DNA from 2 places in the Arthrobacter sp. R1-13 genome. Region 1 is predicted to be linked to the other one. Evidence: riboswitches for the same ligand, from Rfam matches in the RefSeq annotation. Region 1 holds a riboswitch; the other holds the start of a gene.

The links. A riboswitch is a leader RNA that binds a small molecule or an ion and turns the genes downstream of it on or off. The one in region 1 is predicted to bind S-adenosylmethionine.
Region 2: linked by a shared signal. The riboswitch ahead of metX (homoserine O-acetyltransferase MetX) and the one ahead of M1D88_RS19315 (DUF1737 domain-containing protein) in region 1 are both predicted to bind S-adenosylmethionine.

Annotation. Positions count from the first base shown of each region.
Region 1 is NZ_CP096420.1:4,156,211-4,159,425, reverse strand. It holds gene M1D88_RS19325 (O-succinylhomoserine sulfhydrylase) at 1-514, opposite strand, end outside; gene M1D88_RS19320 (rhodanese-like domain-containing protein) at 515-925, opposite strand; gene M1D88_RS19315 (DUF1737 domain-containing protein) at 922-1,245, opposite strand; SAM riboswitch class IV at 1,258-1,371, opposite strand; gene M1D88_RS19310 (MarR family winged helix-turn-helix transcriptional regulator) at 1,637-2,194, shown strand; gene M1D88_RS19305 (aminodeoxychorismate lyase) at 2,234-3,178, opposite strand.
Region 2 is NZ_CP096420.1:1,452,725-1,455,939, reverse strand. It holds gene M1D88_RS06595 (MFS transporter) at 1-121, opposite strand, end outside; gene metX (homoserine O-acetyltransferase MetX) at 302-1,480, opposite strand; SAM riboswitch class IV at 1,493-1,608, opposite strand; gene M1D88_RS06585 (VOC family protein) at 1,761-2,399, shown strand; gene M1D88_RS06580 (CPBP family intramembrane glutamic endopeptidase) at 2,543-3,215, opposite strand, start outside.

The DNA of each region.
Region 1 (3,215 bases):
CCGCGATGTCCACAATTTCCTGCATGGGATTGGAGGGTGATTCAAAGAAAACGGCGGTGGTGGGCACGGACAATGCCTCACGCCACTGCTCCAGGTCCGGGCCGTCGACGAAGACAGTCTCTACGCCCCAGCGCGGCAGGATCTCGTTGAGGATCACAAAGCAGGAACCAAACAGCGAGCGGGCCGCCACCACCCTGTCACCTGCAGCCAGGAGCGCGCCGAGCGCTGTGAAGACTGCGGACATGCCGGACGCCGTCGCAAAGCATGCTTCGGTTCCTTCCAACAGCCGCAGGCGTTCCTGGAAGGTTGCCACGGACGGATTGCCGTAGCGCGAGTAGACGAAGCGTTCGTCCTCACCAGTGAAGGCGCGCTCGGCTGCAGCCGCAGACTCGTAGACGAAGCCGGAATTGAGGAAAACCGGCTCAGCAGTCTCCTGGAAGTTGGTACGGTCGAGCCCGCCGCGAACAGCCTGGGTGTCAGGGCTCCAGCCAGCGGCGTCAGGGTTGAAGGTCACTTAGTTCTTTCCAAGGTTGGTGGGAAGGCCGCGGTTCTTCCAGCCGTTGACGATGCGCTCGCCGTAGCGGTCGGGCTCGCCTTCGAACCCTTCCAGGATGTTGTACGAGGTGTAGCCCGCTTGCGTGGCGGCGATGGCTGCCGAGATGGAGCGCTGGCCGGAGCGACAAAGGAAAACGAGCTCGACGCCGGCATCTTCCGGGGCCTGCTGCTTGAGTTGGTCGATGAAATCCGGGTTCGGCACTCCGCCGGGGAAGGACCAGGAAATGAACAGAGGATCGTTCTCCGTCGCTTTGGTCTCGGGGATGCCGATGTGGGCCCATTCGCCCTCGGTGCGGACGTCCACAAGGATGGCACCGGCTTCGAGTTTGGCCCAGGCGTCTTCAGGTGTGAGGTCTCCTGCATAGCTCATGCGTGCCCCTCAAATGCGTCTTGGGCGTCGTCGTCAGCGGTTTCGTCGGCTTCAAGACGGTCAACAGCGGTGGCAACTGCGGCATCGGCGCTGGCTATGGCCGTGGGGAGCACGAGTGCTTGCGCCACGATGACGTTGATGCCGTTGTAGGTGGCGGCCGGGCTTCCGTGCAGCACGTAGCCCTCGCCCAGGGCAGTGGAGATCCGCTCGCAGAAGCTGCGGTCATCCGGGCCGGTAATCAGCCGGTAGGTCAGTTTTTCTTCCGAAGCGGCAGCTTGGGCGCTGGGGGCCGGAATGGTTTGGGCAGGTGCGTCAGACACGAGGGTCTCCTTCTCTCACGCTTGCAGCTCGATGGGGTCGAATGCCGAGTATTCACCTGAGGCACCCCGCCGTGGGAGGAGGGTTGCCGACCGGCAAGTCAGGGCTTGGCGCCGGTTCTCATTACTCCTCAAAAAAGTAACACTTACGACGGCAGCCTGCACCGCCGTCGTCGTCATGTTCCGTAACGGGTGGACATGTCCACCACTGCCGTTTTGGATCCCAGGAAATTTCGGCGTAGACGCAAGGGGTTGACCGGGGTCGGCTGCAAAGAGTTGATAAGCATACTTGCCATAGGGATAGTAAGCATGCTTATGGTAGAGCGTTGGATGGTATGCGCTGAGGGTTCTGCCCATGGCAGCAAGAATCGCAACCAGGAGGAGGGCTGGACGGATGATTCGGAATCAGGACGCCAATACCTGGAGCACGCATCAGCTGCTGTCTATGGCGGCACGGCTCGTCGAACGACGGCAGGACCGTGCGCTGGCAGCCTTAGGGCTTACCCACGCGGCAGTCATAGCTCTCCAGTGCCTCGACGGCGGCCCACTGAATCAGGAAAGGCTGGCAGCTCAAATCAAAGTGCAGAGCCAAAGCCTGGGCAAAGTGCTGGCGCGGCTTGAAGCGAGCGGCCTGGTAACACGCTCCCGCAGCCCTGTGGACCGCCGCAGCATAGATGTAGCCATTACCGAAGCCGGACGCAGGGCGCTGGACGCCGCGCGGCAGGCCGAACGGGACGCCCTTCCTCCTGGCATTTCGCGCCGCCGGTCCCTTCACGATGAACTGGCCCGTGTCATTGATTTTTTTCCGGACCGGCCGGGCCCGATTCCGGACATACGGACTGGACCCCAGGCCTTAGCGGAAGTACGCCGCGAGCCCCTAGCGAAGACCCATCAAGAGCCGGTCTCCGAGGACTCCAAGGAGCAGGACGAGCCGCCACAAGGTCCTTCCTGACGACACTTCTCCGTCGCCGGACCCTGCCTTGGACAGGCCCTATTCAGTCCCCGCGAAAAGCTCGCTGAGTTCCGCCGTGAGTTGTTTGCGGAGCGCCGGGGTCCCGATTTCCTTGCCGTCAATGTGGTTGACCGGCGCCAGGAGGCGGATGCTGGAAATCAGCCAGACGGCGTCGGCATCCAGCAGGTCCTGCGGTTCCAGCGGGCCATAGCCCAGCTCCCAGCCCGCAGTCTTGGCGGCCGTGAAAAGCGCGCCCTGGGAAGTGCCCGGGAGGATCCCGCTGTCCAGTTGGGGCGTGACAAGCCGCTTGACTGTGCGACTGACGCCGCCGTCGTCGTCGATCGTTTGAATCTGGGCGAGCAGCACGGTGGAGGTGGGACCCTCCAAGACCCGGCCGTCAGCTGATGTAAAGATGACGTCGTCGGCGCCCTGCCTGTGGGCGTACCGCAGGGCTGCCATATTGACGGCGTAGGACAGGGTCTTTGCTCCGAGGAGCAGCCATGGGGCACGCTCACCCGCTTCGCTGTCATAGCCCCGATCCAGCAGGATAACGTCCACGCCGGTTTCACGCTGACGACGGCCGGTGGCGGGCACTGGTGACACCTGGACCCAGCAGGTGGGACCGGACGAGCCTTCGACGCCACGTGTTACCAGGAGCTTCACCACTGCTTCCTCTTCCACCGGTTCAACGGCAGGATGCTTCGCGCGGTACTCCGTCAATGCCGTCGCGATGGCCAACCGCCACGTATCCTGGCCCGGGATGTGAAGGTCCAGGAGCCCGGCGGAGCTCTCCAGCCGGTTCAGGTGCGCCTGCAGCTTCCGGGGATGTCCCGCTACAGCGAGGAGGGACTCGAAGACGCCATCGCCGCGGGTGGCTCCCTGGTCCGTAGCCATCAGTTGCGGCTGTGAGGCGTCCGCAATCCGGCCGCTGGGGAACTCGGGATCAAGGAACACCAGCACCGTGGCGGGAGCAGCAGAAGTCATGCCTCCAGCTTAGTGGGGGCTGCTGCGGGATAGGCTG
Region 2 (3,215 bases), 1.8 Mb from region 1:
GGAAGAACTCATACCACTCCACCACAGTCCCGGCCATGGAGGCGGTGACAACTTTTTTGAGCCCTGAAGCTTTGATATCAGTTTCTTCTAAACGCCTTGCGGCGGAGTTTTCCGTACTCATGATGCGAACTCCTTCAGCGTCTACATCGACGCCACGTGGAACCATTCGAAGGCGGACGCTGGTGACCTGCACCACGAACCGCCGGATTCATCGAGTATGGCCTCACATCAGTGCAGGCTCAACGGCGAAAAGTGCAGACATGCTCTGCAAAAATGCAGAAACTGCGCGCTCGAGGCCTGCCTAGGGAAAGAAGCTCCTGCGCAGCTCTTCGCTGAGCTGCCCGATCTCCGTGAGGAAACCGTCATGGCCAATCGGTGCCTCAATGACGTGGACGGGAACGTCGCCCGGCAGCGCCTGGGCAAGCTCGCGGGACTGTGCAGGAAAGTACAGCCGGTCCGTGTCCACCGCCGCCACAAAGAACTCGGCGGTCGCGGCAGACAACGCGTCCTTGAGTGGGCCGCGCCCCCGGCAGACGTCGTGGCTCATGAGCGCCTCGGTGATGGCAATGTAGCTGTTGGCGTCAAAACGCTTTACCAGCTTGCTGCCCTGGTGGTCCAGATAACTTTCCACCTGGTACCGGCCACGCTCCCCCAACGACATTGCCTGCAGCGGGCTTTCGCCACGCTGGGCATCCCGGCTGAATCTCGTGTCCAGTTCAGCAGCTGAACGGTAGGTGATGTGGGCGATGCGTCGGGCAAGGGCGAGCCCTGCTTCGGGCTCGGGCCCACCGTAGTAGTCCCCGCCGTTGAAATTGACGTCCTGTCGGATGGCAAGAGTCTGAGCCTGGGCAAAAGCGATCTGCTCTGCGGTGCTGCGCGCGCCGATGGAGATCACTCCACAGCGCTGCACCCGTCCCGGATGGCTGACAGCCCACTCAAGGGCACGGGCACCGCCGAGGGAGCCGCCCAGCACGGCATACCAGCTGCCGATGCCCAAGGCGTCAGCAAGGCGCGCTTCCGCCGCCGTCGTATCCCGCAGCGTCACCAGCGGGAAGCGTGAGCCCCATGGACGCCCATCGGGTGCCGCCGTCGAGGGTCCCGTGGACCCGTAACAGCCACCGAGGATGTTGATGGAGACGACGAAGAACTTGTCGGTGTCAACGGGGGCTCCCGGACCCGCCAGCTGTTCCCACCAGCCTTCCTCCTCGCTCTCACCGCGGGTAACATGCGTGCTCCCGGTAAGGGCATGCTGGATCAGGACAGCGTTGGAGCCATCACTGTTGAGGGTTCCCCAAGTTTCGTAGGCCAACGTGACGTCGGGAAGGTGGCCCCCGGCTTCGAGTTTGAGGCCGCCGATGGTGAGGAACCGGACAGTCCCGTCCGGAACGCTCTTCGGATGCGCAACGGGTTCCGTTGCAGGCAGTTCGGTTCCGGGCAGTTGGATTCCAGGTACGCCGGTGCGGTTGACGGCAATCGTCATAAGAGGACCTTTTCTACGCGCTTGCCTGCCATCAGCTGACTGACAGGCCAGGTCTTCACCCGGGGCACCCCACCGCGGAAGGAGGGTTGCCGGCCAGCAAGCCGGGGCTGTCGCTGGCACTCATGACCTTTTCAAAGTCTACGGAGAACGGTGCCGTAATAGCGAAGATTGTGACAGCAATATGACTCAGGAGGACAAAGGGCGACGACGACGCGCGATAGTAGCGCAGTTAGGTGACCCTAAGCTGAGAGGCCCATCACAAAGTGCCAAGATGAAGGCTATGCGCATGGATCACGTCTCTTACGCCTGTGAAAACGATGGCCTCGCGGCCACTACCGAACGAATTTCGTCCGCCTTGGGCGTCGAAGCTGTGAAAGGCGGGGTACATCCCCGCTTTGGAACCCGGAACATGATCATCCCGCTCGCCGGGCACAAATACCTTGAAGTCGTGGAGGTCCTTGACCACCCGGCATCAGATAAAGCACCCTTCGGACAGGCCGTCCGGGCCCGCTCGGCGGCTGGCGGGGGCTGGATGGGCTGGTGCGTCGAAGTAGACGACCTGGCGCCGTTCGAGGAGCGGCTTGGCCGTGCGGCCGTCAATGGAAACCGTAAATTCCCGGACGGACGCGAACTCGTTTGGAAGCAAATAGGCATCCTGGGACTCATCGCCGATCCCCAGGTTCCCTACATGCTCAAGTGGGAAGGTGACCCGTCATTGCACCCGTCCAACGCGTACCCAAGCAGCGTCAAGATGTCCAGCCTCACCATTGCCGGATCAGCCGAGCGGGTCACCGAATGGCTGGGTGAGCCCGTGGAGAGGCCTCTTGAAGACGTCGCCGTAAACTGGCTCGCACCGCACGGAACGCCGGGGATTCTGTCCGTCACGTTCGAAACCCCCATCGGAGCAGTCACCATCTGATCCAGCCACTGTTGGGAGGCTACCTCGTTCTTTGGAGAGAGCTCCCCCATATCCACGGGCAAAGTCTGCCCACAATACTTCGGCCGCCAACAGCGGGTGCCAATGACGTCACTTGCTGATGGTGGCCGAATTCCTTTACGCCCTTACCCCAGCCCGATTGCCTTGCCAAAGAGACTGAAGCCCACGAAGGCCACTATGTCCAGCAGGGCGTGGGCAATCACGAGGGGCATTACCCTGCGCGTCCGGGTGTAAAGCCATGCGAACACAGCTCCCATCACCGCGTTGCCGATGAAGGGGCCAAAGCCCTGGTACAGGTGGTAGCTTCCACGGAGCACTGCGCTGGTGAAGATGGCCAGCGGCACGCTCCAGCCGAACTTCCCGAGCCGGTTGAGCAGATACCCCACCACGATGACTTCCTCGACGATCCCGTGCCGGATGGCAGAGAGAATCAGAACCGGGACGGTCCACCAGTAGTCGTCAAGGGCGCTCGGGATGATGGCGGTGGTGATGCCCAGCTGCCTGCCAACGGCATAGAGCGCAAGCGAGGGGATGCCGATCAAGGCGGCGAGTCCCACCCCTTGCAGCAGGTCCTTCCCCGGCCGGGCCAGGTCGAAGCCCAGCTTGCCGAACGCGGACTGTCCCCGAAGGCCTGCGGGCCGTTGTTCCGTGAGGAAGTAGAAGACCAGGAGCACCGGCACCAGGGCAAAGGCAATGTCCAGCAATTGGTAGGTCAGGTCGAAGTATTCCCGCGTACTTTGGGAACGGTTGAGGGTGGACGTGCCCTGGGCCAGCGGCGCCTGGCTCATCTTGTCCAGC